2 linked regions of the Metabacillus sp. KUDC1714 genome follow. The protein of the gene in region 2 interacts with the protein of the main gene of each other region in a pairwise test. Links are inferred from orthologs where the notes say so. Each region holds a gene or a part of one and is shown on either strand. Other genes may lie near its edges.

Region 1 (3,871 bases), 1.6 Mb from region 2 along the record:
GGCACTTCCTTTGATTGATCTTTAATTCTTTTAACAATTCCCTCTACTTGTCCAACATATCCATATAAAATTCCAGCTTGCATCGCACTCACAGTATTCTTACCAATAATGTTATTCGGTCTCGTAATTTCTATTCTTGGTAGTTTGGCAGCTCTAGAATAGAGGGCTTCAGTAGAGATATTAATACCAGGCGCAATCGCCCCACCCATATATTGCTTATGTTCATTGATGTAACAATATGTAGTAGCTGTACCAAAATCAACAATAATTAGTGGACTGCCATAATCTTGTATACCAGCAACAGCATTCACGATACGATCGGCTCCAACTTCACGAGGATTTTCGTATTTAATATTCAAGCCTGTCTTTATTCCCGGACCTACAACTAATGGTTTAACATCAAAGTACTTCATGCACATTCTTTCAAGCGCAAACATAATTGGCGGTACAACAGAAGAAATGATAATCCCTTCTATTTGTTTAAAGGGAAGACCTTCGTGTTCAAATAACCCCTTTATTACCATACCAAACTCATCTTCCGTTTTATTACGGCTTGTTTCTATTCTCCAATGATGCTTTAAAACATCCTGATCATATACCCCTAATACAGTATTAGTATTTCCTACATCCAATACAAGAATCATTAGTATCACCACTTTATAATATTTCTTTTTACTAGTTTACATATTCCTTTTCATTTTATCAAAAAAAAGACCGATGACATATTAGTTTGCCATCGATCTTTCATCTTTATTATGATTTTTCAGAAGGATTATCTTCATCTTTTTTTGTTTGAATATTTACTTTAACATCATCAGATTTTGCATCCTTATTTTCACTATCGTTCACGATTACCGGACGATCAGGAAGCTTCCCATGCTCAACAAGACTTGCTATTTGAGCTGCATCAAGGGTTTCAATTTCTAATAATGTTTGTGCCACCAACTCTAACTTTTCACGATTTTCAGTTAAAATTTGGCGAGCACGCTCATAACTTTCTTTAATAAAGCGTTGAATTTCCATATCAATTTCATGAGCAATTGCATCACTATAGTTTTGCTCATTATGAAGGTCACGTCCTAAAAATACTTGACCTCCTTGTGCTTGACCGAATTGCAACGGACCAAGCTTTTCACTCATACCGTATTCAGTAACCATTTTCCTTGCTATACCTGTTGCTCTTTGGAAGTCATTATGTGCCCCAGTACTAACTTCTCCGAAGACAATTTCTTCTGCAACACGACCACCAAGCAAACCAGTAATTTTATCTAAAAGCTCTGGTTTTGTCATAAAGTATCGATCTTCTTTTGGGAGCATGACAGCATATCCACCAGCTTGACCACGAGGAACAATTGTAACTTTATGTACCATGTCAGCTTCATCAAGCACGACCCCAATAATGGTATGTCCTGCTTCATGATAAGCAACGATATTTCGCTCTTTCTTAGAAATAACACGGCTCTTTTTAGCTGGACCTGCAATAACGCGGTCTGTTGCTTCATCAAGGTCTGTATTATCAATTTTCTTTTTATCTCGTCTGGCAGCAACTAGAGCTGCTTCATTTAAAAGATTTTCTAAATCAGCACCTGAGAAACCTGGAGTACGAGCAGCAATTGCCTTTAAATCGACAGATTCATCAAGTGGTTTATTACGAGAATGTACTTTTAGGACAGCTTCACGGCCTGTAACATCTGGTCGGTCAACAGTAATTTGACGGTCAAAACGTCCAGGACGTAATAATGCTGGGTCAAGAATATCTGGTCTATTAGTTGCTGCAACAATGATAATACCTTCGTTTGCACCAAAACCATCCATTTCAACAAGTAACTGATTTAGTGTTTGTTCACGCTCATCGTGACCTCCACCTAATCCTGCACCACGTTGACGTCCAACGGCATCAATTTCATCAATGAAAATGATACATGGGGCATTCTTTTTCGCATTCTCAAATAAATCACGAACACGGGATGCACCGACACCGACAAACATTTCAACGAAATCAGACCCACTGATTGAGAAGAATGGCACTCCTGCTTCACCGGCAACAGCTCTTGCAAGTAAGGTTTTACCAGTACCTGGAGGTCCAACTAAAAGGACACCCTTTGGAATTCTTGCACCTAACTCTGCAAATTTACGAGGATCTTTTAAGAATTCGACTACCTCAACAAGCTCTTGCTTTTCTTCATCTGCACCAGCTACATCTTTAAACCTAACCTTCTTCTTTTCTTCGCTGTATAACTTAGCTTTACTTTTACCAAAATTCATTACACGACTACCGCCGCCTTGAGCTTGATTAAGCAAGAAGAAGAATAAAATAAAGATAATAATGAATGGGATAATGGATGTGAAAAAAGTAACCCATCCACTTGTTTCCTCAGCAGGAGCAACATCAAGTTCTTTGACGTTATTTGCCTCAGCTGCTTTGTCAACTCGATCTAGCCCTTGTTCTGTTGGTATATATGTTAAAAAGGTTTCGTCTTCGTCATAGCCCTTCATTTTACCTCTAACTTCAAATACACCACGAACCGGCTGTACCGTCATCTCTGTTACATTCCCATTATTTAAGTCAGAAATGAAAGTATTATACGTTATTTGTTCCGTTTTAGGATTAGCACCAGTAAAGAAGCTTACAACCCCAATAATGACTAGAAATATTAATAAATAAAATATGGTATTACGGAAGATCCGATTCATTCCTTACCTCCTCCCACAGTAGACACGACTATATTAAATAGTATCATAGAAAATCATGGTAACACAACAATTTAGACTACAATGAACCTGTGTTTCAATTAATTGATATTATTGATAAATTTCAGGCTTTAAAACTCCGATATAAGGAAGATTTCGATATTTCTCAATATAATCAAGTCCATAGCCAACAACAAATGCGTCTGGAACAGCAAACCCTACATAATCAGCCTCAATATCCGCTTTTCTACCAGTTGGTTTATCAAGCAAAGTCACAATTTTAATTGATTTTGCTTTGCGATAGCGAAACAACTTAACTAAATAGCTTAAAGTTAAACCACTATCAATAATATCTTCAATAATTAAGATATCTCTTCCTTCAACAGAAGTATCTAAATCCTTAATGATCTTTACTTCTCCGGATGATACCGTGGATGTGCCATAGCTTGAAACATCCATAAAGTCCATTTCCAAATATGTATCAATATTCTTTAAAAGATCACCCATAAAAGGCATTGCGCCCTTTAGTACACCTATAGCAAGTGGAAAGCGATCATTATACTCTTCAGTTAGGGCCTTTCCTAACTCCTTCACCTTAGCTTGAATTTGTTCTTCAGTTACTAAAATTTCTTCAATATCTTGTCTCATAAAAGTGTGCCCCCTAGAAGATCATAGCTCCTTATAATGTAATACTACGTATTCATCCACGCTTCCATTTTCAGCTTCAAAAATTGATTTTTTTAAGCCTGGTAACCAAAGGATGTTCCCATCTCCATCTTCTACTATCGGCCATGAATATCGGCTTTGTAATGGTACTTTCTCATCAATAAATATATCTTTTACCTTTTTCCGACCGTTCATGCCCTTCAATTTGATTTTATCTCCCTGTTCTCTTGTTCGAACAATAAGCGGTCCAACTAACGTTTTGGGATTTAAAAGGAATGATTTATTTCCTATAGACTCAATAGAATCATTCTTTATTAATTCACACGTTATTTTATACCCATTTGGAAGTATGATAACGGAAGGGATTTCAAGATCAAAACAGTATTCCTTTACTTCATCTTGTTCAAAAGTAAACAAACAATTTTGATATGATTTAATCACTTTTAGACCGCCTGGGTAATTAAGTGAACCTGAAGGGTGATCTTGAGAGAGTAACGTCAGTAAACTCTCAATA
Region 2 (8,916 bases):
AAAATTATCATTAACTGAAAAAATTGAAGATAAAGATCTATTGCTTTATCTTGGATTAACAAATGACGCCAATCCGCTCTATATACAGCATGATTATGCATCACAAACTCCATATGAAAAACCGCTCGTTCCTAGTTTAATGCTAACAGGGATTATTACTTCTGCAGTTTCTAAATATTTACCAGGTCCAGGTAGTCACATTGTTAAGCAAGATATAACCTTCCTTAAGCCACTTTATCATTATAGTATCGTACAATTCCTATTTGAAGTTAGTGAGATATTTGTTTCAGAAAATAAAATTGTCGTGGAAGTCCATGCAGTTAATGCCGAAGAAGAGGTTGTCTTAGAAGGAAGGATTACTGTTTGTCCACCTAGTAAACTGACACCTATTGAAGGGAAAGCTTTAGATAATTTTTAATCATCACCATTTTAACGATAGTTAAAAAAACTGACTCAATTTGAGTCAGTTTTTTTTGATTATCAGAATTTATATTCTAATGAGGTATAATAGAAGGGAGTCTAAGGGTAATAAATACATTTTCAGGAGCAGTTTGAACATTTAATAAAGCAATAGTTGCCCTTTTTCACTACTATTCGCTAGAATAGAAACAATAGAGAAAATTCATTTATAATGAATAAAATAAAAAATTGGTTCAATTGAAGGGAAATACAATCCTTGGAGGCTTATATGAGTAAGAAGATATTAGTAGTAGATGACGAGCAATCGATTTCAACATTGTTAAAGTATAATCTAGAACAAGCAGGTTATAGTGTGATAACGGCAATGGATGGGGAAGAGGGATTGCACAGTTGTTTAAATGAAGAGCCAGATTTACTTGTTCTTGACCTGATGCTACCTAAAATGGATGGTATCGAAGTGTGTAAGCAGCTTCGTCAAAGAAAGATCATGGTACCTATTTTGATGTTAACTGCAAAAGATGATGAATTTGATAAAGTACTAGGACTTGAACTAGGGGCTGACGATTATATGACAAAGCCATTTAGTCCAAGAGAGGTAGTAGCAAGGGTAAAGGCAATTCTCAGAAGAACACAATCACATACAGAAGTTGAAATTAAGGAATCTGATGAATCAGAGCAGGTAATGATCGGTGATTTGAAAGTATTACCTGAACATTATGAAGCGTATTATGGAAAGGAACGTTTAGACTTAACACCTAAGGAATTTGAGTTGCTTGTTTATTTAGCTAAACATAAAGGGCGTGTCCTTACACGTGATCAGCTACTTAGTGCAGTTTGGAATTATGATTTTGCAGGTGATACAAGAATAGTAGATGTTCATATAAGTCATTTGCGTGAAAAAATTGAAAGAAACACAAAAAAACCTTTATATATTAAAACAATTAGGGGATTAGGATATAAGCTCGAGGAGCCAAAAGTGAATGAATAGGTTTCGTTCACGATTACTTTTTGCGTTAATTACTTTAGTAATAACAGTCCTTGTTGGATTAGGGTTATTACTTGGACAAATTTTTAATAGTTATTATATCAATTCTTATAAGGATATTATGCAAAGAGAAACAAAATTAATGAAAACATTATTATTTGAGAGAGGGTTAACTGCTGAGGAGTCGTCAGATCTTGTTTTTGAACTAAGTAGCTCCTTTAAAACACATATTACTGTTTTAAATGCAGAAGATCAGATTATTTATGATGAAGGTGAAATATCAAAAAAGCATAATCATGACCATATGGTAGAAGACGTACTTCCAATTATGAAAAATAAGTCAGATGGTTACTTTTTTATTGATCAAAAGGAACAATTAGCATATTACGGGCTCCCTATTAGTGAAGGTGATTCATATAAAGGTATTGTTCTTGTCAACTCATCAATTGAACAAGTAAAAAAGGTAAACCAACAAACTTGGATGGTACTAATTGTTAGTTTAAGTTTGGCTTTTATTATTATGGTTTTTATAGGAATTAGGATAACATCTCGATATACACGTCCTATTGAATCAGCCACCAAAGTAGCGATGGAGCTTGCGAAAGGAAATTATAAGGCTCGAACATATGAAGAGCATATAGATGAAAGTGGAATGCTTAGTCAATCTATTAATATACTAGCGAGAAATCTCCAAGATATGACTAGAGCACAGGAAATGCAGCAGGACCGCCTCCAAACATTAATTGAAAATATGGGAAGTGGTTTAATCCTTATTGATGGACGGGGCTATATTAATTTAGTGAATCGAGCTTATAAGGAGCTTTTTGAGGTAGACTCTGCTGAATTTCTATACCAGTTATATTATGATGCTTTTACACATAAAGAGATTATTGAACTTGTTGAAGAAATTTTTATGACAGAGGTAAAGGTAAGGAAGCAGCTGCACTTACCGCTGAAAATAGAACGAAGACATTTTGAGGTTTATGGTGCACCGATTATCGGCACAAATGATGAATGGAAGGGTATTGTCCTTGTATTTCATGATATTACTGAACTAAAAAAGCTAGAGCAAATGAGAAAAGATTTTGTAGCAAATGTATCCCATGAATTAAAAACACCGATAACTTCAATAAAAGGGTTTAGTGAAACTCTTTTAGATGGAGCCCTAAATGACAAACAGACAGCAGAGTATTTTTTATCGATCATTCTTAAGGAAAGTGATCGTCTTCAGTCATTAATTCAAGATCTGCTTGATCTATCTAAAATTGAACAGCAAGGATTTCAATTGTCTATACAGCCGTGTGATGTAAAAGAGCTTTTAGAGGATATTGGTGTCATCCTTCAAGGTAAATCAATAGAAAAAGAAGTAGAGTTATCACTAGCTATCCCAGACGGGTTGTTATTAATAGAAGGTGACTTATATCGCTTAAAGCAGATTTTCATAAATTTAATTAACAATGCATTAACCTATACTCCTAAGGGTGGATCTGTTCAAGTAACCGTAGAAAAGCATGAACAGTATCTACTTATCGTTGTGTCTGATACTGGAATTGGTATTAAGACTGAAGAAATTCCAAGGATTTTTGAACGGTTTTATCGAGTTGATCGAGCAAGAAGTAGAAATTCTGGGGGAACTGGACTTGGATTGGCAATTGTAAAACATTTAGTTGAAGCGCACAAGGGGCAAATAAGTGTTTCGAGTAAACTAGGAGAAGGGACATCTTTTACTGTAAAGTTAAATAAAAAGTATCAAGATGGCCATATTACATAAAAAAGATAAAGAAATTTTAGTAATTTCGACATACTTTACAATTAATTTACATCTAATTTATTCTATCTTAATAAAAAGTTGATATGATACTAAGTGAAAACCCCTTCATCCAAGGAGCCAATCTTTTGGACGAGAGCATAACGCTCTCGTCCCTTTTTTTGTTTTCCTGAATACGGTTGCGAATAAAAGAGAAATAACTATGAAACCTTTTCGTAACAAAACCGTATTAAAGGTAGATCAAAAATTTTACATTTACAAATGATCTTGTTGAGTTCAAAAGGAGGTAGGGGATTAGATGTTAAGCATGAAAAGAGTTTTTACCATTATCGGTTTTTCCTTTTTAATTTCAATTTTGGCGATTGTTGCTTTTACATCTTGGTACACTGTTGATGAGTCAGAACAAGCTGTCATGATTACTCTTGGAGAGGTTGAGGAAGGTGTTAGTGAACCAGGACTACATTTTAAATACCCGTGGCCAATTCAATCCGTAGAGGTTCTTTCCAAGGAAACATTTAGCTTACAGTTTGGATACGAGGAATCAGAAGATGGAGATGTTAAGGATTTTCCTAAAGAAACAAAAATGATTACAGGTGATGAGAATATTGTTTTAGCGGATATGGTAGTCCAGTGGAAGATTATAGATCCTGGTAAATACTTATTTAATGCAGAAAATCCAACGGAAATGTTAGAAGATGCAACTTCCGCAAGTTTAAGAAGTATTATAGGAAGTTCGACAATTGATGATGCATTAACTTCAGGTAAAGTTGAAATTGAAAAGCAAGTACAAGAATTATTATCAACTCTAATTGGAGAATATGATATTGGAATCTCTATTTTAGCGGTTAAATTACAGGATGTGGATCTTCCAAATGAAGAGGTTAGAAAAGCATTCACAAATGTTACAGATGCCCGTGAAACGATGAACACAAGAAAAAATGAAGCAAATAAATACAGAAACAAACGTACGGAGGAAGCACAAGGGGAGAAGGATGCGATTATGTCTGCTGCCCAAGGAGACAAAGCTGCGCGTATGGAAGTAGCACGTGGCGATGTAGCCCAGTTTAATGCCATTTATAATGAGTATAAAAATGCAAAAGACATTACACAAAAGCGTTTAGTATTAGAAACGATCGATCAAGTGCTACCAAATGCAGAGATTTATATTATGGAGGATAACGGTAATACAATGAAGTATTTACCGATTAAGGATGCTACAACCAAGCCTGTAGCACCAGTAGAACAAGAAGGCAATGAAGGGGAAGGGAGTGAAACAAATGGACAATGATAATGTAGTGAATATGGAGGAGAAAAAGCCTGCATTTTCATTCAAAGGCTACCTTCGTGGAGGTATCATTTTACTTATTACGATCCTATTACTAGTACTTGTCTTAACAAACTTGTTTATTGTAAAAGAAAACGAATACAAAGTTGTCCGCCAATTTGGCGAAGTCGTTAGAATAATTGAAGAACCTGGACTAAATTATAAAATCCCTTTTATTCAATCTGTAACAACTCTGCCAAATTATCAAATGACATACAATGTTCAAGAGGCAGAAATTAATACAAAAGATAAAAAAAGGCTAATTATTGATAACTACACAGTTTGGAGAATTGAAGATCCAAAAAAAATGATCACAAATGCACGAACCATGGTAAGTGCTGAGACAAGAATGGCGGAGTTTGTTTTTTCAACTGTGCGCTCTGAACTCGGTCAATTAAATTATGATGAAATTATCAATGATGAGAAATCCTCTCGAGGAAGCTTAAACGACAAGGTTACAAATATCGTAAATGATTTATTAGAAAAAGACGATTACGGTATCGTCGTAACTGATGTCCGCATGAAACGGACAGATTTACCAGCAGAAAATGAACAATCTGTTTTTACGCGAATGATTTCTGAACGGGAATCAACTGCACAAGGTTATTTATCTAAAGGTGATGCCGAAAAAAATAGAATTATTGCTGAGACAGATAGAGAAGTAAAAGAGATGCTAGCAAAGGCTAAAGGAGATGCAGAGGTTATTCGAAGTGAAGGTGAGAAGGAAGCAGCTAAAATGTATAATACAGCTTATTCAAAGGATCCTGAATTTTATGAACTGTATCGAACATTACAATCATATAAGCAAACGATTGATGAAGAAACGGTTATAATTATTCCATTTGATTCTCCATATGCAAGTCTACTTAAAGGGGAACGCTAGGAGTTTACAATCGCGGCTTTTGAAGATATAACCTATAAAATCAAAGAACCAGAGTTTTCCTTTCTATTTGTAGTCGTGATAGAATAGAGAAGGAACTTATGGTTCTTTTTTTTGAATTTTGACTTCGTTTAGTGTCTAGTTCCGAGATCCATTGGTCTAGGCCAACTTTGTTTGCATGGGCTGTTACAGCGATAAACGTTAAGATCGTATGCACCTATAAGGTCTAGATTACCAAAAGGCTAAAACAAAAGCTTGTTCGTTAGGCTATGAGCTAAAGATAGGTGCTATTAATAGATGTAGGAGGAAGAAATAGTGACTAAAAAGATCGTTTTAATTGATGGAAATAGTATTGCCTATCGAGCATTTTTTGCGCTTCCATTATTGAATAATGATAAAGGTGTACATACGAATGCGATTTATGGTTTTACAATGATTTTAATGAAAATATTAGAAGATGAAAATCCATCACATATGATTGTTGCATTTGATGCAGGAAAGACAACATTTAGACATGAAACGTTCCAGGAGTATAAAGGGGGACGCCAAAAAACTCCACCTGAATTATCAGAGCAATTTCCTTTTATAAGAGAGCTTCTTGATGCTTATCAGGTATCACGCTATGAGCTTGAAAATTATGAAGCAGATGATATTATTGGTACGCTTTCTAAACAGGCTGAAAAGGACGGCTATGAAGTCAAGGTCATCTCAGGTGATAAAGATTTAACACAGCTAGTGACAGATAAAATTACTGTTGATATCACTCGAAAAGGAATAACAGATGTAGATTCCTACACACCTGATTTTGTTAATGAAAAATACGGCTTAACACCAGAACAAATTATTGATATGAAGGGTTTAATGGGGGATGCGTCAGATAATATCCCAGGAGTACCAGGGGTAGGCGAGAAAACTGCCATTAAGCTTTTGAAAGAATTTCAAACTTTAGAGAATGTGTTAGATTCTATTGATCAAGTGAGTGGTAAAAAACTAAAAGAAAAATTAGAGGAAAACCGTGATCAGGCGCTAATGAGTAAAAAGCTTGCCACAATTGATTGCAATGCACCAATAACAATTTCAGTTGATGATGTTCATTATGAAGGCTTTGATATAAAAAAGGTTACAGATATCTTTAAAGAGCTAGGATTTAACACATTATTAGAAAAGCTTGGTGAAGAAGTCGTTCAAGAAGAAGTGGTTGTTGAAGACATTAGCTTTGAAAAAGTCTCTGAACTTACAAGTGAACTATTGACTGACGAAGCAGCGTTATATGTAGAGGTTCTTGAAGAAAGCTATCATAACGCAGATATTATCGGATTCTCTATAACTAATGAGAATGGTCAATATTACATCCCTGTTGAAGTTGCGTTAGCATCAGAGCAATTTAAAAAATGGGCTGCTGATGAAACGAAACAAAAGATTGTTTATGATGGAAAGAAAACAAGTGTTGCGCTTAGCTGGAAAGGGATCACTTTAAAAGGGGTCGACTTTGATGTACTTATCGCCGCTTATTTATTAAATCCTTCACAAGACTTCGATGATGTTGCAAGTGTTGCGAGAACAAATGGTTTATCAATTGTTCAATCAGATGAGTTAGTGTACGGTAAGGGAGCGAAGCGAGCAATCCCTGATGAAGAAAAGCTTAGTGATCATATTGTTCGAAAAGGACAAGCGATATTCGCTTTAAAAGAAAAGCTAGTGAATCAACTGGAGAAAAATGATCAAACATCATTATTTTATGATTTAGAGCTACCACTTTCGGTCATTCTTGCTGAAATGGAAGCAACAGGTGTGAAAGTTGATGTTGATCGCTTAAAAGATATGGGTAAGAATTTAGCAGAACAATTAAAATCGCTTGAGGAGAATATATATGAGCATGCTGGAGAAGAGTTCAATATTAATTCACCGAAACAACTAGGAGTAATATTATTCGAAAAATTAGGTTTACCAGTGATAAAAAAAACGAAGACAGGTTTTTCAACCTCTGCAGACGTATTGGAAAAGCTTGAAGAAAAGCATGAAATTGTAAGAGGAATTCTTCATTATCGTCAGCTCGGAAAATTACAATCAACCTATATTGAAGGATTATTAAAGGTTGTACATGAAGACACACATAAAATCCATACCCGTTTTAATCAAGTTTTAACAACAACCGGACGACTTAGTTCAATTGATCCAAATCTACAAAACATCCCGATTAGACTTGAGGAAGGTAGGAAAATTCGCCAAGCATTTGTTCCATCAAAAAATGATTGGGTCATGTTTGCAGCTGACTACTCGCAAATTGAATTAAGGGTCTTAGCTCATATTGCAAATGATAAAAACTTAGTAGAAGCATTCCGTAATGATTTAGATATTCACACGAAAACGGCAATGGATGTTTTTCATGTTGCAAAAGAAGATGTTACATCGAATATGAGAAGACAAGCAAAGGCGGTTAATTTTGGTATTGTCTACGGAATAAGTGATTACGGACTTTCACAAAACCTAGGAATCACTCGTAAGGAAGCAGGAGAATTTATTAAACGTTATTTGGAGACTTTTGTCGGTGTTCAAGAATATATGGATGACATTGTCGCTGATGCGCGGGAAAAAGGGTATGTGAAAACACTTCTACATAGAAGAAGATATATTCCAGAAATCACAAGCCGTAACTTTAATTTACGTAGCTTTGCAGAACGAACAGCAATGAATACTCCAATTCAGGGAAGTGCTGCAGATATTATTAAGAAGGCAATGATCGATATGGCTGATCGATTAAAACAGGAAAATGTTCAAGCGAAATTATTATTACAAGTACACGATGAACTAATTTTTGAGGCACCAAAAGAAGAAATTTCAATTCTTGAAAAAATTGTTCCTGAAGTCATGGAAAATGCTGTAGAGTTAAACGTTCCATTAAAGGTGGATTACTCTTATGGTGCTTCTTGGTATGACGCGAAATAAACCCCATCAAGTGGCCTGTTTTGAAGCTCACTTAAGAGTTACCGTTAAACCGAATAAAAAGGAAGTGATGGAATGCCAGAGCTACCAGAGGTTGAAACAGTACGCCGTACATTGCTTCAGCTAGTACAAGGAAAAAAGATACAAAAGGTAACAATTCATTGGCCTAAAATAATTAAAAAACCTGAAGAAAGTGAACAATTTCAGGATGCCTTAGTTGGGCAAACAATACAAGATGTAAACCGTAGAGGGAAATTTTTGAAATTTATCCTTGACGATTATGTTCTAGTTTCACATTTACGAATGGAAGGTCGATATGGATTGTATAATCCAGAAGAAGAGTATGATAAGCATACACATGTTATTTTTTCCTTTGTAGATGGCACTGAATTGCGCTACCGAGATGTAAGAAAGTTTGGTACTATGCACTTATTTTCAAAGGGTGAAGAAGATAATGAGCTGCCACTTTCTCAGCTAGGACCTGAACCTTTCTCTAAAAGCTTTACAGTAGATTATTTACGTGAACGTTTAAAAAAAACGTCACGAAAAATTAAAGCCGCTTTATTAGATCAAACCGTTGTGGTTGGTCTTGGAAA

Evidence for each region.
Region 1: the proteins of hflK (region 2) and ftsH interact in binary tests that used the Escherichia coli proteins (3 or more experiments, as listed by UniProt). The link is inferred for Metabacillus sp. KUDC1714 from one-to-one orthologs.

The regions. Positions count from the first base shown.
Region 1 is NZ_CP055263.1:2,038,374-2,042,244, reverse strand. Bases 225-3,220 are described here. They hold ftsH (ATP-dependent zinc metalloprotease FtsH), read right to left. Parts: upstream 2,695-3,220; coding sequence 754-2,694; downstream 225-753. Other genes in these bases: hpt (hypoxanthine phosphoribosyltransferase), read right to left, coding at 2,803-3,220; HUW50_RS09605 (type III pantothenate kinase), read right to left, coding at 225-644. Outside these bases: more of HUW50_RS09605, read right to left, coding at 1-224; more of hpt, read right to left, coding at 3,221-3,339; tRNA lysidine(34) synthetase TilS, read right to left, coding at 3,361-3,871. UniProt on the Escherichia coli protein: Acts as a processive, ATP-dependent zinc metallopeptidase for both cytoplasmic and membrane proteins. Plays a role in the quality control of integral membrane proteins.
Region 2 is NZ_CP055263.1:426,650-435,565, reverse strand. The notes cover bases 2,475-5,466. They hold hflK (FtsH protease activity modulator HflK), read left to right. Parts: upstream 2,475-3,471; coding sequence 3,472-4,461; downstream 4,462-5,466. Other genes in these bases: hflC (protease modulator HflC), read left to right, coding at 4,451-5,380; pnpS (two-component system histidine kinase PnpS), read left to right, coding at 2,475-3,176. Also shown: HUW50_RS02165 (MaoC/PaaZ C-terminal domain-containing protein), read left to right, coding at 1-418; HUW50_RS02160 (response regulator transcription factor), read left to right, coding at 689-1,408; more of pnpS, read left to right, coding at 1,401-2,474; polA (DNA polymerase I), read left to right, coding at 5,693-8,323; mutM (DNA-formamidopyrimidine glycosylase), read left to right, coding at 8,396-8,916.